3 regions of the Pseudoalteromonas sp. APC 3893 genome follow, and region 2 is predicted to be linked to each of the others. Evidence: predicted binding sites of a transcription regulator. Region 2 holds the regulator's gene; each other region holds the start of a gene.

Region 1 (8,436 bases), on a different contig from region 2:
TATTTGGTTTTTGGCTTTATCTAATGACCGACTGCTTATTATTCGCCTCATTTTTTGCCACTTATGCTGTTCTTTATATGAATACCGCTGGTGGTGTGTCAGGCAAAGACATTTTTGAACTGGATTTTGTAGCGCTTGAAACCGCAGCATTACTTTTAAGTAGTATCACCTTTGGTTTTGCGATGATCTTTGCCCGTGCCCAGAAAAAGGCCGCGACGTTAGCGTGGTTAGCGGCTACTTTTGCTTTAGGTGCTGTGTTTATCTCTATGGAAATTTATGAGTTTAATCACTTAATTACTCATGGTAATGGCCCACAGCAGAGTGCTTTTTTATCTGCGTTCTTCTCATTAGTTGGCTTACACGGCTTGCATGTGACGGCAGGTTTAATTTGGATGGCAACGATGATGATTGAAATATCACGGCGGGGTCTAAAGTCTGCCACCGTTACCCGTTTAAGTTGCCTCAGCTTGTTTTGGCATTTTCTAGATGTGGTATGGATTTGTGTTTTCACCGTTGTATATCTAATGGGGGTAATGTAATGAGCCATAGTGAATCTCATGCTTTAAACGAGCTACAAACACAAAGCGACAATGCAGCTACACATGGCAGCGTTAAAGATTATTTAATTGGTTTTGTTTTATCGATTGTACTGACGGTGATTCCATTTTGGGCGGTCATGAATGGTACGCTCTCAAAGCCAACGACCTTTGCCTGCATCGTCATAATGGCCATTGTGCAAATTTGGGTGCACTTAAAATACTTCTTACATCTGAACTTTAAAACTGAGGAGGGTAAAGCGAGCTCATTATCGTTTATTTTTAGTGCTTTGATCATCGTGATGGTGGTAGGGCTGTCGGTGTGGATCATCTACGAATCGAACGCCATGATGATGTACTAGCCCCCAGTTAGTACATTGTTAACAGAAAAGAAAAGGGGACAGAAGATGTTTCGTCGTTACTTAAAGGTCACTAAACCCGGTATTATTATGGGCAATGTCATCTCGGTTGCGGGTGGTTTTTTACTTGCTTCGCAAGGGAGTATTGATGGCTGGTTAATGCTTGCAACATTAGTGGGTTTATCTTTGGTCGTAGCTTCAGGTTGTGCGATTAATAATGTGATTGACCGTGATATTGATAGGTTTATGGCGCGTACTAAAACACGGGTGACTGTAACCGGTGAAATGTCAGCTAAAGCAGCTTTACTACATGCTACTGCGCTTGGGGTATTAGGTTTTGCTCTACTAGTAATTTTTACTAACTGGATTGCCGTTTTTTTTGCTGCTTTTGGTTATGTGATATATGTAGGGATTTACAGCTTATACATGAAGCGTTGCTCAGTGTATGGCACATTTGTAGGGAGTTTATCAGGCGCTGCCCCCCCTGTTGTGGGCTATTGCGCCGTGACAGCACAATTTGATGTTGGCGCATTAATTTTACTGGTAATGTTTAGTTTATGGCAAATGCCACATTCTTACGCAATTGCTATTTTTCGCTATAAAGACTACCAAGCTGCACGCATTCCAGTACTGCCAGTAGCGCACGGTATTGATAAAGCAAAGCACCATATTGTGTTATATATCGCCGTATATGCGTTAGTGGTGATGCTCTTAACAATTGGCGGTTATACCGGTATGGCGTTTTTAGCGGTTGCTTGCACCACTAGCTTTTGGTGGTTATTAATGGCACTAAGAGGTTATCGCCGCAATATTGATATTAGTGGATGGGCGCGCCAAGTGTTTGCGTTTTCAATCCTTAATATTACTGCTTTGAGCATTGCTATGGCAGTTGATTACCAAAGTGTGCCATCCCAATTATTTGTACTTAATTAAAACCAATTTTATTCCAAAGTTAACAAAGGCTCTGAGTTCTCCGAGGAGCCTTTTTTCTTTATGTGTTAGTTTTCTAATTGCAAGTCTTCGCTATCAAAATAAAGTGGCTTTAAAGTGCCGCAGTTAATGAATTTATAGGTTAACTCGCTTTCTTTTGGCACACGTTTAGAAGTACGGAATTTTTGCAAACAGGCACTGGTTAGATCAACATAAATAAGGTGGTTATAGCTAGGAGCCTGACTTATTTTATGAATGTAAATGCGCTCATTTTCTTTTAAAGTGATTAAATCATAATCTTGCCATTGCGATGACTCAGCTAAATAGTTCAGCTCTCGTGCATAGAGGCGTTTACTCATTTCTATGGTGCGATTTTTATATACTAAGATGCCATCGCGGCGGTAATCACCGTTATACACATCAGCAGTGATTGTAATCTCTTCATCACGTATTAAACGTTGGATATTAAATGGCTTAGGCTTAATTGTTATCAGTTCTGCACCTCTTACAACATTTAAAAAAGCGACATCGGGGTTTTCTATTTTGTATACGATTTGCACATCGTGAGGTTGTTTGTATGTGGGAAGATTGACGGCAAAAATACGTGAACCCTGATTCACCAATGCCATGGCATGTTCTGCATTATAAGCTGGGTTTATAGGTGGTAATTCTTTTGTCTCTTCCTCGCAATACGCTACAGTTGGTAGTCCTAGCAGCAACATAAAAAATAAAAATCGCATAATAACCTCAATTAATTTATAGGTTTAAAGTGTAGCTTAAATTTGTACTAACATGATTAAAAACGTGCTGCTTGCTCTACAACAATGGCATGGCGCTGGGCGAGACGTAAATGGTCTCGGTCATAGCCGCCACCAATCACGGTTGCCACTGGTGTATTATGCTCAATACAGCGTTTTAGAACCAAGTTATCTCGTTTTTCAATACCTTGCCAGGTTATGTCGAGTTTACCTAAACCGTCTTCTTGCCATATATCAACACCGGCATCATAAAGCACTAAATCGGGGTTGAGCTGCTTAAGCAAAAATTGCAATGTGTCATCTACTACACCTAGGTATTCATCGTCTTGCATGTTATTTGCCAGACCAATATCTAAATCGCTGGGGGACTTTCTAAATGGGAAGTTCTTTTCGCAGTGAATTGAGCAAGTATAGACATAAGGCTGGTGAGTAAGCATTGCTGCGGTGCCATCACCTTGGTGTACGTCGAGGTCAAAAATAAGTACATTGGTCACTTCACGGTTTTGTATAAGGGTTTGTGCTGTAAAAGCAAGGTCGTTCACCATACAAAATCCTGAACCAAAATCTGTATGCGCATGATGAGTCCCGCCAGCTAAGTGGCAGGCGATACCACTTTTAAGCGCAAGACGTGCTGTTTCAAGAGTGCCAAGTGGCGCTGTAAAAGTACGGGCTATAAGTGGTTCTGACCAAGGTAGACCAATGCGTCTTAGGGCTTTTTCTTCGAGATTATTATGCCATAAGTCAGCTAAATAATTTGCGCAGTGGACGAGCTCAAGATCATCTGGACTACCGAGCCTTGGTTGAGTTAAATTGTTATTAACGAGCCCTAGCTGTTTTACGTGCTGATATAAATTAGCAAATTTACTCATCACAAAGCGGTGTTTAGGATCAAAGTTAAATGAGTAATTTGGATGATAAACCAGAGGCAAGTGTGGGTTTAAAGTCATAACAGCGCATTTTTAATAATTTACGCCATGGTAATCAAGTTACAGCAGATAGTCTATTTTTGTGGAGTGTGGATAAGCATTGCGAGTTCACGGTGTAATATCGCGTCATCACCTAAATTAAGCTCTACCAAACGTTTTAAATGCGTAATACTATCAATATCTATATGAGTACAATGCAAACCAAAGTGCAGAGGCTCAATATGACTAATCTCAACCGCCATAGCAATGCTTACTTGGCTATCAGGCAAGGTAAAGGCAAGTTCAGCTGATTGGTGTTTGTCAGCTTTTAAGCCATTGGGGTGGCTAATCAATACACCATTGAGTGATACATCGAGTAATTCACAATTGTACTTTTGATCGTTTATTAAAAGTGTTGCGGGAGTAGAAAACAACACGCGAGTATATTGGCGACGATTATCCATAAAAGTTAAGACCCAGTAATGAATACAGGAGCTCATATTATAGTCAATAATTTACTAATTGAGAGTGGGTTTTGCTCATTTGAAATAAAAAGCCCCGCATAAATGCAGGGCTTAAAATATGTTTAGTACCTAGTACCTAGTACCTAGTACCTAGTACCTAGAACCTAACCAATTTTCTTGTATTTAATACGCTTCGGTTGCGCTGCAGCTGCACCGAGGGTTTTCTTTAACCATTCTTCATATTCGGTGTAGTTACCATCAAAGAAGTTAATTTGGCCTTCATCACGGTAATCAAGAATGTGCGTAGCAATACGATCTAAGAACCAACGGTCATGCGAAATACACATTACATTACCCGGGAACTCTAAAATTGCATTCTCAAGCGCACGTAATGTTTCAACGTCCAAGTCATTGGTTGGCTCATCCAGCAGGATAACGTTGCCGCCAGCCTTTAATAACTTAGCTAAATGTAAACGGTTACGCTCACCACCAGATAGGTCTTTAACAAACTTTTGTTGGTCATTGCCTTTAAAGTTAAAGCGGCCTACGTAAGCACGGCTTGGGAATTCAAAGTTGCCAATTTTAAGCATATCTTGGCCGTCAGCGATTTCTTGGAAAACCGTATTACTGTCGTCCATGTTGCCACGGAATTGATCAACTGTAGCAAGCTCAACTGTTTCACCAATGGTGATATCGCCGCTATCTGGCTTTTCTTCACCGCTTAGCATTTTAAACAGGGTCGATTTACCCGCACCATTGGCACCGATAATACCCACAATAGCGCCCTTAGGCATGGTGAAGTTTAAGTCATCAATGAGTACGCGGTCACCAAAGCTCTTCTTCAAATTTTTAACTTCAATCACTTGGTCGCCTAAACGCGGGCCAGGTGGAATAAATAGCTCATTGGTTTCGTTACGCTTTTGGTAATCAGAGTGTTGTAACTCACTAAACTGCGCCATACGCGCCTTAGACTTAGCTTGACGACCTTTCGGGTTCGAACGTACCCATTCAAGTTCTTGCGCAATTGATTTTTGACGGGCTTTTTCAGATTTTTGCTCTTGCTGCAAACGTGCATCTTTTTGTTCAAGCCAAGAAGAGTAGTTACCTTCCCATGGGATACCTTCACCACGGTCAAGCTCTAAAATCCAACCTGCTACGTTATCTAGGAAGTAACGGTCATGCGTTACCGCCACAACGGTGCCTTCGTAATCATGTAAGAATCGCTCAAGCCATGCAACTGATTCAGCATCTAAGTGGTTAGTTGGCTCATCGAGGATAAGCATATCTGGCTTTTCAAGTAATAAACGACAAATAGCGATACGACGACGCTCACCACCTGATAACACTTCAACTTTAGCATCCCAAGGTGGCAGACGCAGCGCATCAGCAGCACGTTCTAATACGTTATCAATGTTGTGGCCGTCATGGGCTTGAATGATCGCCTCAAGTTGACCTTGCTCTTTGGCTAGCGCGTCGAAGTCAGCGTCTTCCATCGCGTATTCGTTATACACTTCATCAAGACGGCTTAGTGCGTTTTTAACTTCACTTACTGCCTCTTCAACTGTTTCGCGCACGGTTTTGCTTTCATCAAGTACCGGCTCTTGCGGTAAGTAACCAATTTTAATACCCGGTTGAGGATGTGCTTCACCTTCAAACTCTTGATCAACGCCAGCCATAATACGTAGTAAGCTTGATTTACCCGAGCCGTTTAAGCCAAGTACACCAATTTTTGCGCCAGGGAAAAAATGCAATGAGATATCTTTTAAAATAGTGCGCTTAGGTGGCACTACTTTCGATACTCGACTCATCGAGAAAATAAACTTATCTGGTAAAACCATGGAAAAAGCCTTCGAATTATAAATAAAATTATGATGGCTTATTGTAGAGTCTCATAGCCTAAACAGTCAACGAATCAGCAACGTGAGCCCTGTGTTTTTAAGGAAATAGGCGATATACTAAATTCATTTAGACATCTATACATCTAGAGGTTGAAATTTACTGCTAACCGTTCATAATTAGCCATTGGTTAAAATAATGCTTGGAGTGAATGAATGCCTATTACAGTGAAAGATGAATTGCCTGCAATTGCAAAGTTACGTCAAGAAAACGTATTTGTAATGCCAAAAACCCGTGCGAAAACACAAGAAATTCGCCCGATGCGACTGGCCATCTTAAACTTAATGCCGAATAAAGTTGAAACCGAAGTACAGTTTATTCGCTTACTGGCAAACTCACCGCTGCAAGTAAATGTTGAGCTGTTACGGTTAGATACTCACCGCAGCAGCAGTAATTCTGAAGAGCACCTAGACACCTTTTACCGTTATTTCTCAGAAGTAAAAGACAACAACTACGATGCTATGTTAGTTACCGGCGCACCGCTTGCGCATTTAGAATACGACGATGTCGCTTATTGGGATGAGCTCAAAGTGATACTCGATTGGGCTGAGCAACATGTAACATCAACCTTGTTTTCGTGTTGGGCGGCACATGCAGGGTTGTTTCACCATTATGGTTTAAAGCGCGAATTAAAACCGAAGAAGCTCAGTGGTGTATTTACTCATCATTGCTACTTTGAACACGCCGCGCTTACACGTGGTTTTGATGATACCTTTGTGGTGCCACATTCTCGTTTTGGCTACATTGATATTGAAAAAATTAACGCCTGCGAAGATTTAGTTGTATTGGCAGGCTCAGAGCAGGTGGGTGCTTACTTACTTAAGAACAAGTCGGGGAGTCAGGTGTATATTACAGGTCATCCAGAATACGATGCCGACACATTAAAGGGCGAATACCAACGTGACCTTGCAAAAGAGCCCAACGCCGCTATGCCTGAAAATTACTTTCCCGATAACAACCCAGATAACGAGCCGTCGAAAACCTGGCAAAGCCATGCTTTCTTGTTATTTTCGAATTGGTTAAATTACTATGTGTATCAAACCACACCTTATGATATTAATCTCGTTAGCCAAGCAGTAAGGACTAACAACTATGCCGAGTAATACAGTGAATAAATATGCAGAATTAACCGAGGCGCTCAAACAGCGAATTTTAATCCTCGACGGCGCTATGGGCACCATGATCCAAGAGCATAAATTAGAAGAAGAAGACTACCGTGGTGAGCGTTTTAAAGACTGGCATGTATTAATTAAAGGCAATAACGACTTGTTAAGCCTGACTCAGCCTAAAATAATTGCTGATATTCACCGTGGCTTTTTAAATGCTGGTGCCGATATTATTGAAACCAATACCTTTAACTCGACCACTGTCTCAATGGAAGATTACGACATGGCAAGTATCAGCCGTGAGGTAAACCTCGAGTCAGCCAAGTTAGCACGCAATATTTGTGACGAGTTCACCGCTAAAAATCCTGATAAACCACGTTATGTGGCTGGTGTACTTGGACCAACGTCAAAAACTTGTTCTATTTCACCTGATGTAAATGACCCAGGTTATCGTAATATCACCTTTGATAAATTAGTCACGGCGTATGTTGAGTCTACCCTTGCTTTAATGGAAGGCGGCGTTGATTTAATTTTGATAGAGACTATTTTTGATACCTTAAACGCCAAAGCAGCCTCATTCGCTGTTGAAGAAGCGTTTGAGCAAGCAGGGCGTACATTACCGGTGATGATCTCAGGTACCATTACTGATGCATCAGGGCGCACGCTTTCAGGGCAAACTACCGAAGCGTTTTATAATTCAATCCGTCATATTAAGCCTATTTCTATTGGCCTTAACTGCGCACTAGGCCCTGATTTATTACGCCAATATGTAGAAGAGTTATCACGGGTGTGCGAAACCTTTGTCTCTGTTCACCCTAATGCAGGCTTACCTAATGAATTTGGTGAATACGATTTAGAAGCGCCTGAAATGGCTGTTGAGATCATTGATTGGGGCAAATCGGGTTTTATAAATATTGTTGGCGGTTGCTGCGGTACAACACCTGCTCATATTAGAGCGTTTGCTAAAGGCCTTGAAGCGGTTAAACCTCGTGTATTACCTGAGCTTGAAGTGCGCATGCGCTTATCTGGCCTTGAAGCGTGTAACTTAAATTAGGAAACCGACATGACACAACAAATTGCAGTATTTACTAACGTCGGTGAGCGTACCAATGTAACCGGCTCAGCCATGTTCAAGCGATTGATCATGGAAGAAGACTATGAAACCGCCCTTAATGTTGCCCGCGAACAAGTTGAAAATGGCGCACAGGTAATTGATATCAACATGGACGAAGCCATGCTGGACTCAAAAGCCGCGATGGTGAAGTTTTTAAACTTAATTGCCTCAGAGCCTGATATTTCTAAAGTACCCATCATGGTTGATTCCTCTAAATGGGAAGTGATTGAAGCGGGCTTAAAGTGTATTCAAGGCAAGGCGATTGTTAACTCAATCTCACTAAAGGAAGGTGAAGAGCCATTTAAACGCCAAGCCAAAATTATTAAACGCTTTGGCGCTGCTGCCGTTGTTATGGCGTTTGATATCGA
Region 2 (8,436 bases):
GCAACCGCCGCAAATTTTGCCGATTTAGGTAATTTACGCTTCAATTTAGTGATAATATTACCAATCGCTTCAATGTCCTGAATATTTCGTTCGGACATTGTTCCTTTTGGCATAGGTTCAATTGCTAAGGCCTCTAGGCGGTAGCCGGTTTCCGTTTCATTCAGTAACACTGCTTTAATAGCGTGCGAACCGATATCTATCCCTATCATCATTGATGAAGACTTATTCATTAGTTGGCTTAACATGTTTGCGATTCGGCCTTTGTTTTAAGAATAAACAAGTTATAATTTTTATCTGAAAAAATACTATTCATTTTTTAATCAATATATACTATCAGTCTACGATTCTAATTGGGAGTCCATTTAGGGAAAATATAAGTGATTTTATTCAAACGAACTTTACAATTTTTTATCATTTGCACGTTTTTGGGCTTAATTACATTAGCAAGCCTTTATTATTACGTTAAATCCGATATCCCAAGTGTGCAAGTTTTAAAAGACGTGCAATTACAAACTCCCATGCAAGTATTCTCTCGAGACGGCTTGTTGATCAACCAATTTGGAGAGAAACGCCGTATACCCGTTAGTATCGATGAGATCCCACAGCCACTCATTGATGCAATATTAGCCACTGAAGATACACGATTTTATGAACATATTGGTATAGATCCTATAGGTATAGTTCGTTCAGCGATAGTATTAATATCAACTGGCGAGAAAAAACAAGGCGCAAGTACAATCACCATGCAGCTCGCTCGTAACTTTTTCTTAACACGAGAAAAAGCCTACATTCGTAAAGTAAAAGAAATCTTTATTGCCCTGCATATTGAAAACCTACTTAGTAAAGATGAAATACTTGCTCTTTACTTAAATAAAATCGAATTAGGCAACCGTGCATTCGGTATCGGTGCAGCTGCACAAGTTTATTATGGTAAAGAGCTTAATGAATTAAATTTAGCACAAATGGCGATGATTGCAGGTTTACCTAAAGCACCATCAGCATTAAACCCTATTCGTAACCCTGTGCGCGCTAAAGCTCGCCGCAATGTTGTGCTAAGTCGGATGCTTGACGTGGGCTTTATCACCCAGCAAGAGTTCAATGAAACGTCAAAGCAGCCAATTACAGCACGCTTTCATGGAGCTGAAATTGATTTGTATGCCCCTTATATTTCGGAAATGGTACGTGCCGAAATGGTCGCTCGCTACGGTTTCGAACGTGCCTATAATACCGGTTTTAAAGTATACACCAGTGTAGAATCAGACGTACAAGCCGCAGCACAAAAAGCGCTGGTAGATAATCTACATGCTTATGATATGCGCCATGGCTATCGCGGCGCAGAGGTTCATCTGTGGGATCATGAGACACAATCACCACTCAATCAACAAGCAATTTTAGACAAACTTGCTCCCATCAAAGAAATCGGCCCGCTGTTGGCCGCCGCAGTATTAGAGGTAGGCGAAAAAAGCGCTAACGTATTATTAAAAAATGGCGAGCACGCCACGCTAAACTGGGATAATTTAAAATGGGCACGCAAGTTCATCACTCGTTACCGTCAAGGTTTTGCACCAAAAACAGCCAGCGAAATTTTAGCGCCAGGCGCTCAAATTTGGCTGCGTAGAAATGACGACGGCAGCTATCTACTTAGTCAACTGCCAGAAGCCGCCAGTGCTTTAGTGTCTCTAGATCCTAATGATGGCCGTATAAAAGCTATAGTAGGTGGTTATAGCTTTGAGCAAAGCCAATACAATCGTGCAGTTCAAGCGAAGCGCCAAGTAGGCTCAAACATTAAACCCTTTATTTATTCTGCAGCACTAGAAAGAGGCTATACCTTAGCATCTATTTTAAACGATGCACCTATAAATCAATGGGATAAAAGCTTAGGTGTGGCATGGCGTCCTAAAAACAGCCCTGCAGTTTATAATGGCCCAATTCGTATTCGCCGTGCATTAGCGCAATCTAAAAACGTTATTTCCGTGCGTTTATTAAGAGGGGTTGGACTCAATCGTACTGCTGATCATTTACTTAAATTTGGCTTTCAAAATAGCGATATCAATCGTAGCGAATCGTTGGCCTTGGGTAGTGCCTCAATTACTCCGCTTGAACTTGCTCGAGGTATGAGCGCGTTTGCTAATGGAGGCCATTTAATTACTCCTTACTTTATTAGTGAAATTCAAGATTCTGCTGGCAATGTGCTATTTAAAACGCAACCACAACTCGCTTGTGACGCTGATGCAGCTGCTAACGAAGGTGACGTTGCCTTAAATAGTAATTTAACAAGCCCATCTAGTAATGTTTTTGAGGATTCCACTACAGGCCATGCATCCGCAGTAACATGTGCTCCGCGCATTATTTCTAAGCAAAATGCATTCTTAATTGCTGATGCTATGAATAGTGCGATTTGGGGCGGCGGTAGCTGGGCCCATAAAACGGGTTGGAGTGGTACAGGTTGGCGAGCGCAAGCGCTAGAGCGACGCGACTTATCAGGTAAAACAGGTACTACCAATGACTCCGTTGATACTTGGTTTAGCGGCTTTAATCGCAACGTAATGACTTCTGTTTGGGTGGGCTTTGATAATCCAGGTAACCCACTGGGTCGCTCTACCTATAATAGTAATTTGAGTAAATCTCAGATCACAGGCGCTGAGTCAGGCGCTAAAACCGCTCAACCTGCTTGGGTTGATTTTATGCGTGTAGCACTTAAAAACCAGCCAGAAGCGCCAATCGAGCCACCTGAAGGACTAGTGTCAATTCGTATAGACCTAGCAACAGGCTTACTTAGCCAAAAGAATGATTACACTAGTCGCTTTGAGTATTTCAAAAAAGGCACCGCCCCTACAAAATACGTTATGCAGCACGTTGAAGATGTATTTGAAGAGGATACTAAAACTGAAGAAGAGCTATTTTAATCGTCGTGATATAAAATCGCTGCTACATAAAACAAAAAAGCGCCAAAATTGGCGCTTTTTTATTACAAGCTTTTTATTTTAAATTTTGTATTAACCAATATAAATCCGAATGCACGCCTGCTGCGGTGACCTCTTTACCTGCACCAGGGCCTTGTATTACCAAAGCATTGTCACTATACCACTGGCTGTTTATTACAAAGATATTATCGCCCGGTGTTAAATTAGCTAACGCATCACCTTGAGTGGCAAACGCCAGCCCAACTTGCGCTGTGAGTTTATTATCAGCAAGTGACAAAGCGCCAGTATAGCGCAACACCTTACCCTGCTCGCTCGCCTGCTTGGCCTTGTCAGCAATAAAGCTATCTAACTGTTGTTTGTTATCTAAAAATGACTGCCAATCGCCTTGTGCTAATTGCTCTGGCATCAGTGCTATTAAGTCAATATCATCTAACTCTAAAGTTAAACCTAATTCACGCGCTAGAATAAGCAACTTACGCTGCATATCACGACCAGATAAGTCTTCACGCGGATCAGGCTCTGTAAAACCCATTTCCTGCGCTTGTAATACTAAATCTGAAAATGGCACACTGCCATCATAGCTACTACACAACCACGATAATGTACCAGAGAACACCCCTTCGATACGCGTGATTTTGTCACCACTATTTTGTAAATCAGCTAAAGCAAAGTTAATCGGTAACCCAGCGCCAACAGACGTGTTATAGCGCCAAAATAAATTGCGTTCAGCTAAATTGTGGCGTAATGCTTGATACCAGTCATTATCAGCCGTACCTGCATATTTATTCGCACTGATCAAGTGACAGTCTAAATTAACAAAGTCAGGATAAAGTAAACTAAATGATTCACTGGCGGTAATATCAATCACCACTTTATGTTCGTAATCAAGTTCACTTATATGCGTTAATAAATCCGCTTGCTGATAATCAGCAGCTTCGTTATCCCATCGTGTTTGCCATTGCTCCAGGCTAATACCGCTTGGGCTGAATAACATTTGCTGAGAACGTACTAAACCCACTAACTTCACACTAAAATGCTGTTCTAAGCGATTTAGCTGTTGTGAAAGCTGTGAAATAAACACTTCGCCAACATTACCTAAGCCTGCAATGATCACCGCAAGCTCTTGGCCTTTGTTGATTAACTTGTCATGTAATAGCGTTAATACATCGCTATCAATTGCTTGGTCAGTTAAGAGTAATGCATACTCAGTATCTTGGTGGCTAAAGCGAGGCGCTAAACTTTGCTCACTTAGCAACGAGGAAGCCTGCACAGATAAATGAGCTATATCGTTATTTGGCGCAACAATAGCGCAGCCATGTAAGTTTGACTCAATAATATTAGCACGCCCTTGTAGCTGACTCACTATTTGATGAGTCGCATTACCTGGTACTAATAAGTAAGTATCGCCCTGCTTAACAAAGTGGTGCAAACTATGTTGAATAAGCTGACTCAACTGCCCAACTTCACCTGCATTGAGTTGATCCACCCGCAGTAAATCAATGTTTTCTAGCGTGGTGATAAAGCGCTTGGCTTTACTATAACCTTCTTTAACTATTTCAGTGGCACTGGCTTCGGTATCAAAACTGCTGCGTACAACCAGCTTTATATCAGTATTTTTTAACGGTGATAATGTTTTAGCATGTAAAACAGGGTTACCTAATCGTGCTAATAAATTGGCTTGACCACGACACACTTTTGAATATTTAAGCGCTTTATTTACCTTACGAGGGTCAGTACTAAATACACCTTGAGTATCGGTCCAAATAGACACTTGCTGGGCATGACAATAACTACCTAAGAGTGTGGCACTGTAATCACTGCCATTACGTCCAAGAGTTACTGTATCACCATGGCAGTCACTGGCAATAAAGCCGGTAACCACATTAACATGCCGCTTGCTTATCAAATCTATACAAGCTTGTTGATTCTTTTGATGCAATAACTGCCCATCATTTAAGGTAAAAAGCTGACGCGCATCAATATCTTTTGCAGCTAAACCTAATTGCTGTAAATAGCTTGCAAGTAATCTCGCCGACCACACTTCACCATGAGCAAGTAAAGGAGCCTCAGTTAAAGTTTGCTGCTTGGCTTGTTCGGCTAATTGTGCCAATTCTTGTTGCAATAAGCTAAGGGCCTGCTGCTTGGCTTGTGCCGTTAATAATTGCTCAATCAAGGTTCGCTGGTGATTATCTAACAATAATAAAATGTCGCTAACAGCTTGCAGATCATCCTGCTGGTAACTTTGCCATAACTTAACCAAAGTGTTCGTTGTTTTACCTGCGGCTGAAACCACAACACAATCACCCACTTCGCTATTCGCTAAAATGATATTCGCGACTGCTTGATAGCGCTCTGGCGAACTTAAGCTCGAACCACCAAATTTATGTACTATATTAACCATTTTTCTTACCACAATGCCGTATGTGCTGGCGTTAGTTTAAATGAGCTTGATTGCTGATCTTGTTGTTTAGCTGTGGCTTGTTGTGCAACAAGTTGCTCACTTTGACCACCCTGACCAGGCTTTACTTTATTAAACACACGTTCTAAATCAGCCACTAAGTCTTTAACATCTTCAATACCAACAGAAATACGAATTAGCGTGTCACCCACACCAGCTTCAAGGCGTGCAGTTGCATCCATTCCGGCATGAGTCATAGTAGCTGGATGACAAATTAAACTCTCAACACCGCCCAGTGACTCAGCTAAAGTAAACTCTTCAAGACTCGTTAAAAATGCTGCCGCATCATTTACATCACCCTTAATATCAAAACTCACCATGCCACCAAAACCACGCTGCTGTACTTTAGCCAACTCATGCTGTGGATGTGACTCAAGACCAGGATAATAAACTTGGCTTACATAAGGAGAGTCTTCTAGATATTGCGCTATGATAAACGCATTTTCTTGGTGCTGACGTAAACGAACATTTAACGTACGCAAGCCACGCAAAGTTAAGTAGCTATCAAACGGCGCACCGGTAATACCAATATTATTTGCCCACCACGCAAGCTCATCACCTAACTCTTGGGTTGCAGCAATCACGGCGCCACCCACAACATCTGAGTGACCATTAATATATTTAGTTGTTGAATGCACCACAATATCGACACCAAATTCGATTGGATTTTGTAAAGCCGGCGATAAGAATGTGTTATCTGCGCCAACAAGTGCACCACATTGTTTAGCAATAGTGGTAATCGCTTTAATATCGGTCAGGCGTAAAATAGGGTTGCTCGGTGTTTCAATCCAAATTAGCTTAGGTTTAATTTCAAGAATTTTTTCATGATTTTCAGTTTTCGTTAAATCTAAAACCACTAACTTTAATAACCCACGCTTTTCAAGAGAGGTAAATAAACGGTAGCTGCCACCATAACAATCATGAGGAATGATTAAAGTATCATCGCTATTGAGTAGTTGAGTCGCTAAATGTACTGCCGACATACCCGTGGCCGTAATAATTCCCTTAGCGCCTCCTTCAAGTTCAGCCAGCGTCTCAGCTAGAATATCGCGGTTTGGGTTACCACTGCGGCCATAATCGTATTGGCGTTTAGTATCAAAATCAGCAAAGGAATAGGTTGTTGATAAATGAAGAGGCGGCACAACAGCGCCATGATGTTTATCAGCATCGATACCATTTCGTACCGCGATAGTTGCTTTGTTCTTTTGACTCATAACGTCACCTACAATAAATGGATGTTTAGACGTCTAAAAGGTTAGATGATCAGTCCCCATAAGTCAAAACATTTGTGGTGTAACCAGGGCATTATTAGCGGTAAAGATATTTAGCTCGCTAGATGGCTAAATAACAAGTGTTTGACTATCTTTTTTAAAACGATAGAATTTCCGCATCTTTGCAAAGCAAATAGGCTATGCAAACAACTAACAACCTGAGGCAACGATACTTCTTATGGCTAAATGGAACGGTGAATATATTCACCCATACGCAGAACACGGTAAAAAATCAGAGCAAGTGAAAAAGATCACCGTGTCTATCCCACTTAACGTGCTAAAAGTGTTAACTGACGAGCGCACCCGCCGTCAAATTAACAACCTACGACACGCGACTAACAGCGAACTACTTTGTGAAGCATTTTTACACGCTTTTACTGGGCAACCGCTGCCAAACGACGAAGACTTGCGTAAAGACAACCCTGAGAAAGTGCCTGAAGAAGTGAAGAAAATCATGCTCGAAATGGGACTTGAAGTACCTGTACTTAACGAAGATTAAGTTACGGTTTGCATTCCTGCCTTCAGGAATTGGATACAAAAAAACCTCAGCACCTAACATTGCTGAGGTTTTTTATTGCTTGATCGTTTCGGCTAAGCCATATAATTTTCAGGCATATCTATTTGCGCAACACCTGAATCAATAGCCGCTTGCGCTACCGCTTTTGCTATACGTGGCAACAAACGCGGATCCATTGGTTTTGGGATAATATACTCAGGGCCAAATTCAAGAGAATCAACACCCGCTGCTTTTAATACTTCTGCGGGTACTGGCTCTTTAGCAATACTACGAATGGCATCCACTGCTGCAATTTTCATTTCATCGTTGATTTGGCTTGCACGAACATCAAGCGCACCACGGAAGATAAATGGGAAACATAGCACGTTATTAACTTGGTTCGGGTAATCTGAGCGCCCTGTCGCCATAATAAGATCTTTACGGGCACCGTGTGCACGCTCTGGCGCAATCTCAGGATCTGGATTAGAACATGCAAAAATAACTGGTTTGTCGGCCATTAGCTTTAAATCTTCTGGATCTAACAAGTTCGGACCTGATACACCAACAAACACATCTGCATCGGCTATTACATCTTGTAACGTACGTTTATCTGTATTATTTGCAAACAGTTGTTTATATTCATTTAAATCATCGCGACGTGTATGAATAACCCCTTTACGGTCAAGCATATAAATATGCTCACGCAGAGCGCCACATTTAATAAGTAGTTCCATACATGCTACAGCAGCTGCACCAGCACCTAAACATACAATAATCGCATCTTCAATTTTTTTGCCTTGCACTTCAAGCGCATTGATCATACCCGCAGCAGTTACTATAGCAGTACCGTGTTGATCATCATGAAAAACAGGAATACTACAGCGCTCAATTAATGCTTTTTCAATCTCAAAACATTCTGGCGCTTTAATATCTTCAAGATTAATACCGCCAAACGTATCTGCAATATTAGCCACAGTATTGATGAAATCTTCAGTTGTACGATGCTTTACTTCAATATCAATTGAATCTAGGCCTGCAAAACGCTTAAATAATAATGCCTTACCTTCCATTACTGGTTTTGACGCCAGTGGCCCTAGATTACCTAAGCCTAATATAGCGGTACCATTAGTAATAACAGCCACCATATTACCTTTGCCCGTGTATTTATATGCATTAGCTGGATCGGCTGCAATTTCACGCACAGGTTCAGCAACACCTGGGCTATAAGCTAGAGCGAGATCATTAACGGTTTCAGCTGGCTTAGTAAGTTCAATGCTGATTTTTCCT
Region 3 (8,436 bases), on a different contig from region 2:
ATTCCAAATACGCTTGCCACTGACTTTCTTTTAATGGCATACCTTCACGAAATGCAGGTTCATCTATTTGAATAATATCAATACCTGCATTTTGCAAATCAACAACTTCATCACGCAATGCCAGTGCAATTTGATTGGCAATCGTTGCTTTATCTAAATCATCACGTATAAATGACCAAAACAAAATAGTGATCGGCCCTGTTAGCATACCTTTCATTTTTTTACTGGTCAGTGACTGCGCATAGTATGACCACGCAACCGTCATGGCTTTTTCCCGTGACACATCCCCCCAAATCACTGGAGGCTTAACACAACGAGAACCATAACTTTGTACCCAACCAAACTGGGTAAAAGCAAACCCTTCGAGTAATTCACCAAAATATTCAACCATATCATTACGCTCAGCTTCACCGTGTACTAATACATCTAAATCCAAAGCCTCTTGTTCTTCTACTGCATAACGAATTTCTGCTGCCATTTGATTTTGATAGTCATCGGCCGATAACCTACCCCTTTTAAAGTCACGACGAGCTTTGCGGATTGCTTGTGTTTGCGGGAATGAGCCTATCGTAGTAGTGGGCAGTAATGGTAAATTCAGTGCTGCGCGTTGCTTTTTCATACGTTGAGAAAATACACTCTGACGTTTGCCATCATGTACTGTTAACGCACTTACTCGTTGCTGTACCACAGCATTATTGACACGAGTAGATGTTAAACGTGCTTTTACAGGAGCTGAATATGCAATGAGTTCGCTATTGTCATTATTTTCTAAAGCAACGTTTAATAATGACAACTCTCGGCCTTTTTGTTTTGCAAATGCAAGCCATGAGCGTAATTCATCATCAAGCTTTTCTTCCTGATCTAAATCGACAGGCGTATGTAATAGCGAACAAGATGGTGCCAACCATAAATTATTACCGCGCCTTGCTGCTATATCTTTCACATTATTAAAAACAGTAACTAGATCTGCACGCCAAACATTACGTCCATTTATAACACCCAATGATAAAACTTGATTTAAATTCAACAAGTTATCTAACTCAGCGATATCAACCGTGGTGGCAACACAATCAAAATGCACACCATCGACAGGGTAAGCTGCAATGTCATCATAATAAACAGTGACTGTGTCAAAGTAGCTAGCAAGTAACAATTTCACCCCTTGCCCCGCAAGAGCATTAAAACTGATCCTTAATGCATTGCGATAATTATCCGCCAGCTCAAGACCAAGAATAGGCTCATCGATTTGTACCCACTTAACACCTTGCTGTGCTAGCTTTGCTAATACTTGTTGATAAACAGGCAATAACCTTTGCAGTAGAGTTAATTTATCAAATTCTTGGCCAGCACATTTAGCTAAATAAAGGTAAGTTACAGGACCGATTAATACAGCTTTTGCATTATGACCTAAAGCGTGTGCTTGAGAAACATGCTCAAATAACTCAGTCCATGTTAATTTAAACTGCTGATCAAAACTCAGCTCCGGCACGATATAATGATAGTTAGTGTTAAACCACTTCGTCATTTCGCTCGCTGCGCAGGAACATCCTGTTGGTGCTCGACCACGACCAATACGAAAGACTGTATCAAGATCAACGTTGCCATTAGCGGTTTGATGACGTTTAGGGATCGCACCTAGTAATAAAGAGGTGGATAACACATGATCATACCAAGCAAAATCACCAACAGGTACTAAATCAACGCCACCATCCGCTTGAATAGCCCAGTTTTCTGCTCGGATAATTTTACCTTGTTCAAGTAACTCTGTTTGGTTAATTTCACCTGCCCAATACGATTCTATTGCAAATTTTAGTTCTCGTTTCTTACCTATACGAGGAAAACCTAAGTTATGTAATTGTGCCATGCTATAAATACTCATTTAGATGTTTAGATGGCCAAAAAATACATTTATTCTTCATATCATACAATTGATGCTTCCTCAGTTTAAACTTGAGGTAAATTCATGAAAATATTTATCAAAATAACAAAAAACACAATGACAACGCTGTCAAAAAATATAGTATAGTAACATTGTAAATATCACGTAAAAAAAGCTACTAGGCATAGCCATCCAGACGTTGAAACATCTCAATTAAAAGCGTAGTATGTCTAAAATCTGAGTGAACCTCACTTTTCCCATGAGAATTATTAAAGATGATTGATGTAAAACACTTGAAGACCATTGCCACATTAAAAGAAACCGGTTCTTTGGTGAATACCGCCCGTGAGCTTTTTTTAACTCAGTCCGCTTTATCTCACCAGATCAAAGATTTAGAGAATAAGCTAGATTGTCAGTTATTCGAACGCAAAACCCAACCTGTGCGTTTTACGCCGCAAGGTATGTTGCTGTTAGAATTAGCAAATGAAGTACTGCCAAGAGTTGAGGCAACCAAGTGCCGTTTAAAAGAAAGCTTAAATCAGCCAATTTCACAGCTGCGCTTAAGTGTAGAATGCCACGCTTGCTTTCATTGGTTACTGCCAACCATTAAAGAATTTAATAATTTTTGGCCCGATATTAAAGTCGATTACGAACGTGGCTTTAGCTATGATGCCATTCCAGATTTACTCAATGAAGAGCTAGATTTAGTCTTAACTTCGGATATACGTGAACCTGATAAACTTGAATACGCACACCTTTTTGACTTCAAGTTAAAGTTAATTGTCGCACCAGATCACGAACTTGCTAAAAAAGCATACGTTACAGCGCTAGACTTAAAAAACGAAACTATTATTTCTTATCCAATTCCTCGTGAGCGTCAGGATATATTTAAGCATTTCATCCAAAATGCACGATTTGATGGCACACTCAAAAATGTTGACCAAGGGCTATTAATTTTCCAATTAGTAAGCGCAGGGATGGGTGTTGCAGCATTACCCGATTGGCTGGTAACCCCCTATGAAAGCCAAGGGTTAATAAAATCAATCCCCCTAGGCGCACTTGGGCTTACTCGTCCAATGTATTTGGCGATGAAGAAGAATATGAAAGACAACCCCGTTTATCGTCATTTTTTAAATACCTGTAAACTAAATAACGGTCGATAATCTCAAGTATTCACAGTAGCATAGACACAAATTTAGTTAATAATGCTACTGTGATGTTTGAACTTAAAAAAATTATCGGCGCAATGCTGATGCCCCTCCCTTTATTAGGTATTGCTTGTGTTGTTTGCCTATGCATGACTTTTCGCAGCAATAAAGTACTTTCACTTATTGGCTTACTAGCGATAAGCTGCCTACTTTTGATCAGCACACCTTTTTTTGCCCAAAAAATTATTTCACCCGATACACAATTACATTATGCTTTTGACGTTAATAAACACACAACCCTTGATAAAATTGTGGTACTTGGATGTGACATTAACCCAAACCCACACTTAACAGCCAACAGTCAGCTCGGTAATTGCGCCAAAAGCCGCTTAGTTGAAGGACTACGTTTAGCATACAAGTACCCAAATTCACAGCTTATTGTATCTGGTGGAGGTATAGGTAAAGTCACAAATAGTAGTTTAATGCGTCAAACTGCTATCAGCTTAGGTGTCAATGCAACTCGCATTAAGCAAAATCCATCTGCAATGGATACTGCAGATGAAGCCAAATTATTAGCACCTGCACTCGTAGATTTCAAGGTTGCGTTAGTAACCTCAGCGAACCACATGACCCGAGCCAAAAGTTTATTTAACGCCCAAGGTATAGAAATTATTCCTGCAGCAACTGATTACTATGACTTTTCAGCATGGCCGATACATAAACAGTTTATTCCCAGTGCTGGTGTATTAAAAGCGGTTACCAGTCAGTGGCATGAAGTAATTGGTAAAGCATGGATTTCATTACGGCGCTGGCTTGACCCTGAAGCACTGTAGCTAAAGTTATACTCTTATGTAGAAATATTTGTGCTGTTCCCTCAAAAGCTGCTATGAAGTATAATTTGCTTTATATAGTGGTATAAATTTTGAGAACATAATGACTGAGCAGTTAGCAACTTTAGGCCAGCTCCTTGATGGAGCTGGTACACAATGGCGTGCGTTTGATATTGGCAGGCACATTACAAAGTTTGAGAAAAAACAGTTTAACGCCATTGAGCAAGCACAAATCCCCTACCCATACCCACTTGCTGGCCATGCTTGGATTGCTATCCAATTTTGGGACAGTGTAGCCAGTAAAGAACCATATGTATGGTTTTTAAAGTTCCCTGTAGATGAACAAAGTAAGCTTGTGTGTGCAAGCCGTGATCATTTTGCCAATATGGTTATTGAAGCGTTAGGCAATGATCTCACTGGTGAGCAAGCTGATGGCAAACTTGATAACAACCCTTATGTTTTTACCCCTAACGCTAATAAACTAGCGGCATTCAACGCACAACTAAAAGTACTCCTTAGGCAACCTGCCTCTGAGTATTATGAATACTCACAGCTTTATTTCAGTGGAAAACTCGGTTTTGATAATTGGCAAAGTGTGGCTGTGCAAGGTATTGCTGACTTTGCGTTACGTTTGGATGACGATGCAAATCTATCAAACTTGCAAAAAGCATGGCCGTATTTACCCCCTGAAGTATTACAGCCCCTAAGTGCTATGCTTGAGCATGTTCAAATCCCAGCAAGTCTATCTGAGCAGCTTTTAGAGCACGCTGAAACAGCTATTGAGCATAAAGATACTCTTTCATTGATTTGCGCGCTGAGGGCCATGTCAAAGTCCCAAGCAAAAGGTTTAACCGCCAAGCTTGTAGACGAAGTTTTAGTATCAGAAATCGCAACTGATTCAGACGTCTTACTTACAATTGCCGGGCGCTGCTTTACGCTACTAGAAGACCCTGAACGCTTACATCTTTTTATGGATAATTGCGCTCACCATCAAGTAATTGATGAGCTTTTCCCAAGTATTTTTGCTGACTTAGTTGCAATCCCGAGTATTCGCCCGCATCTATTAGGTTTATTACGAAAAGAAAACCGCAGCGAAAAGCTCGCTCGCGCAATTGGAAGGTTATTCTCTTAACATGGCAAGCTTATGGACATTCATTATTATTGGCAGTGTAATTTATCTGTTTTGGCTTAATCGAAAAATAGCTGAAGCAGCAAACGCACACGCTAAGCGTCAAACCGACCAACTACAGGTTCAATTAATGAGTGTCGCCTGCACTAAACGTCGTTTTGGACTTTTGAAAAATGGCAAGCCGGGTGTAAAAAGTGAGTTCATGTTTGAATTTTCCAGTGATGGCCAAAGCGCATACCAAGGGGCTTTGTTTATGGAAAACGAAATGCTGAAAAGCGTTGTCGTGCCACCGCATAAGATCTAGTTAGAAAGTTAGAAAGTTAGAAAGTTAGAAAGTTAGAAAGTTAGAAAGTTAGAAAGTTATTTTAGATAAATCTTAATTAAAAGCAACGCCAGAAACTAAGGCGTAACTTATAGTTACGCCCCAATCTGACTTCATCCATAATCAGGCATCCATACCTACGCCGAAGCGACCTTTTTTATCTTTCCCCTGAACGGGTATACATCCCAAATACACCCTCACATCGCATCTATGCGATATCCTACACGTCCTAGTGTTATCCTCTAGCCATCTTTGACTGTCCTGCGCCTCCAGGCACTCCTATTACTTCCTGTAATATAATCCCTTGGTTATTCCTTTTCATTAGCTCCGCTAATGCTCTGCATCCTGGCAGTTTCCTATACCTTCCTTGTCATCCATGAAATCTTATCCATTTGGCATCTTGCCTAGCTTCTTGCTAATTTGCCATATTCCACTTCCTTGGCAGCAGCTCAATCATTGAGTCTGTATCGTCTTGATGAAATAAAGTTTACGTTAATACTGACTTAGAGATAGTGATAAATAGTAATTATTTTCATGTAATATTTTTGCAAAAAAAGAAAAGAATCATAAAACCAACAACTTACAGATTTAATATTAATATATAATTGAATTATAAGTGATAATGCGTACAGCAATGTACGATATATCGCACACTGTAATTTCCAATATACCGTTTAAGCTATAACTCCAATGTATTCAATGAAAACATAGCGGCTTTTGTAAATTCAGCAGAGGTACCATCTTTCTTAAGATATAAAAAGTTTGCTATGTAGAATGTCTGATCAGAGACGAAGATAGCCCTTTGCATAAAGGCGCAGGTCACTCTCGTTATTTGATAAAGATGCTCTCTTTTCTTACAACTGAGTTAATTACCCGGATAGGCTTTTTACGATAAATAGTCAGAAGAATTAAGATTAGATGCTGTAGAAGTGTTTATATGTGGTGGGTGATACTGGACTTGAACCAGTGACCCTCGCCATTATTTGTAAAGGGAGGCGATGCTCTCTTTTCTTACAACTGAGTTAATTACCCGGATAGGCTTTTTACGATAAATAGTCAGAGGAATTAAGATTAGATGCTGTAGAAGTGTTTATATGTGGTGGGTGATACTGGACTTGAACCAGTGACCCTCGCCTTGTAAGGGCGATGCTCTCCCAACTGAGCTAATCACCCACATATAATTTTGATTAAATGGTGGGTCGTACTGGACTTGAACCAGTGACCCTCGCCTTGTAAGGGCGATGCTCTCCCAACTGAGCTAACGACCCCAAATAATCAGTTTTCTTTGCAGTTACCATTTTATAAATGGTGGGTCGTACTGGACTTGAACCAGTGACCCTCGCCTTGTAAGGGCGATGCTCTCCCAACTGAGCTAACGACCCGCAAAGAATATCTAAATGGTGGGTGATACTGGACTTGAACCAGTGACCCTCGCCTTGTAAGGGCGATGCTCTCCCAACTGAGCTAATCACCCATTTAGATTTTTGTAATATACACCATTTAAAAAATGGTGGGTCGTACTGGACTTGAACCAGTGACCCTCGCCTTGTAAGGGCGATGCTCTCCCAACTGAGCTAACGACCCATATTACGATCTTAAAAAATGACTATTAACATAATAACAGGCTTTATATGTGGTGGGTGATACTGGACTTGAACCAGTGACCCTCGCCTTGTAAGGGCGATGCTCTCCCAACTGAGCTAATCACCCACATATAAATTAAAACGCTACTATTAAAATAAAATAGCACTGGACTTTAACCAGTGAACCTCACCGTTACTTATAAATAGCGGTGATGCTCTCTTTTCTCTACTGATATAACGACCATGTAGAGTATAGATGTGGACCACTTTCTAATAAGTGGTGGGTGATACTGGACTTGAACCAGTGACCCTCGCCTTGTAAGGGCGATGCTCTCCCAACTGAGCTAATCACCCACATCTAAAAACAACACATTGCTGCGTTGTTGTGGGGCGCTATTATAGATAGAGTTGTAAATGTGTCAACACTTGAATGAGTAAAAATGGTTTAGATGTGGTTTTTATAATCAACAAGATGGCAGAAAGCACACTTTATAGCCATATTGCTGAGATTTTGTCTCGTTACTTTTAATTTTAAACAAAACACAATGTGTCAGTGAGTGATGTAGCAATAGAATTATATAAACTTCACTGGTTTTAACAAAATCAGAATCTAATAACCTTATCGCTATAGTTGGGTAAAAACTTTATGGCGATTTCTAAATTAAAAGAGCAACCTATTTCCAAGCTTTCTTATCACTCTCACGTTTATATTTAATAGCCTCTGTTAGCAAGCTATCTCATAATGAATTAAACACCTTCCATTTTACAAAGCACAGGAAAACTTTTAATCCAATTAATAAATAGCCTCCTCCCTTTACTTGGCATAACCCTGTTATTCACCAGCATTTAACTCTTTTGAATTGATACTTTATAAAACAAATCACAGAAAGTTAATTTTCCATATAAATGTATACCTTCTATAAACGCATTAAATTGACAAATTGCGAGTTTAACCAGATCCAGAACCTCATGTATAAACAAAAACAACTATTCAGTTCAAAAAACAAACCGCAGAGTGTATAGATTATCCAGTTTGTTGAAAAATAGGGCATTTGAATAAAGTTACTGAAAAAAATGTTGACATTATTTAGGTGGCTGCATAGAATGCGCCCCGCACTCAGCGATACACAGCCCGATTTACCAAGCAGTGTAAAGCAAAATAAGTTGGGGCTATAGCTCAGCTGGGAGAGCGCTTCGCTGGCAGCGAAGAGGTCTGCGGTTCGATCCCGCATAGCTCCACCAAACTTATTTTTGTGTTTGTCCTAGGGTAGCAGTTTTCTGTGTCCCCATCGTCTAGAGGCCTAGGACACCGCCCTTTCACGGCGGTAACAGGGGTTCGAATCCCCTTGGGGACGCCAATCTGATTTATCAGTTTCGGTTCTACCGAGAAAATAGCGAAGCAAATACAGCTCGAGTCTTTATTTGCATTTATTCGTATTACCTTAACTCATGATTGGAGTATAAACAATCAATCGTCCTAGTGACACATTTTTGTGTCCCCATCGTCTAGAGGCCTAGGACACCGCCCTTTCACGGCGGTAACAG

The links. The regulator MetJ, encoded in region 2, represses methionine synthesis genes. The targets are predictions, from matches to a motif close to TAGACGTCTAGACGTCTA.
Region 1: the regulator MetJ is predicted to act here: its motif matches at 5,919-5,936, upstream of metA (homoserine O-succinyltransferase).
Region 3: the regulator MetJ is predicted to act here: its motif matches at 1,881-1,898, upstream of metE (5-methyltetrahydropteroyltriglutamate--homocysteine S-methyltransferase).

What each region holds. Positions count from the first base shown of each region.
Region 1 covers NZ_JASDCD010000010.1:34,105-42,540, forward strand. Annotated here, with positions in the region: gene cyoC (cytochrome o ubiquinol oxidase subunit III) at 1-539, shown strand, start outside; gene cyoD (cytochrome o ubiquinol oxidase subunit IV) at 539-898, shown strand; gene cyoE (heme o synthase) at 944-1,828, shown strand; gene QMA12_RS12490 (hypothetical protein) at 1,894-2,565, opposite strand; gene QMA12_RS12495 (histone deacetylase) at 2,622-3,530, opposite strand; gene QMA12_RS12500 (PilZ domain-containing protein) at 3,584-3,952, opposite strand; gene ettA (energy-dependent translational throttle protein EttA) at 4,117-5,790, opposite strand; gene metA (homoserine O-succinyltransferase) at 6,004-6,951, shown strand; gene QMA12_RS12515 (homocysteine S-methyltransferase family protein) at 6,941-8,008, shown strand; gene metH (methionine synthase) at 8,018-8,436, shown strand, end outside.
Region 2 covers NZ_JASDCD010000011.1:97,655-106,090, reverse strand. Annotated here, with positions in the region: gene QMA12_RS13515 (pilus assembly protein PilM) at 1-245, opposite strand, end outside; gene QMA12_RS13510 (PBP1A family penicillin-binding protein) at 378-2,906, shown strand; gene metL (bifunctional aspartate kinase/homoserine dehydrogenase II) at 2,980-5,325, opposite strand; gene metB (cystathionine gamma-synthase) at 5,331-6,596, opposite strand; gene metJ (met regulon transcriptional regulator MetJ) at 6,832-7,152, shown strand; gene QMA12_RS13490 (malic enzyme-like NAD(P)-binding protein) at 7,245-8,436, opposite strand, start outside.
Region 3 covers NZ_JASDCD010000028.1:324-8,759, reverse strand. Annotated here, with positions in the region: gene metE (5-methyltetrahydropteroyltriglutamate--homocysteine S-methyltransferase) at 1-1,864, opposite strand, end outside; gene QMA12_RS19755 (LysR substrate-binding domain-containing protein) at 2,155-3,042, shown strand; gene QMA12_RS19750 (ElyC/SanA/YdcF family protein) at 3,096-3,860, shown strand; gene QMA12_RS19745 (DUF3549 family protein) at 3,961-4,989, shown strand; gene QMA12_RS19740 (DUF3301 domain-containing protein) at 4,991-5,290, shown strand; tRNA gene QMA12_RS19735 (tRNA-OTHER) at 6,249-6,340, opposite strand; tRNA gene QMA12_RS19730 (tRNA-Val) at 6,406-6,481, opposite strand; tRNA gene QMA12_RS19725 (tRNA-Val) at 6,501-6,576, opposite strand; tRNA gene QMA12_RS19720 (tRNA-Val) at 6,615-6,690, opposite strand; tRNA gene QMA12_RS19715 (tRNA-Val) at 6,707-6,782, opposite strand; tRNA gene QMA12_RS19710 (tRNA-Val) at 6,817-6,892, opposite strand; tRNA gene QMA12_RS19705 (tRNA-Val) at 6,943-7,018, opposite strand; tRNA gene QMA12_RS19700 (tRNA-Val) at 7,170-7,245, opposite strand; tRNA gene QMA12_RS19695 (tRNA-Ala) at 8,058-8,133, shown strand; tRNA gene QMA12_RS19690 (tRNA-Glu) at 8,174-8,249, shown strand; tRNA gene QMA12_RS19685 (tRNA-Glu) at 8,387-8,436, shown strand, end outside.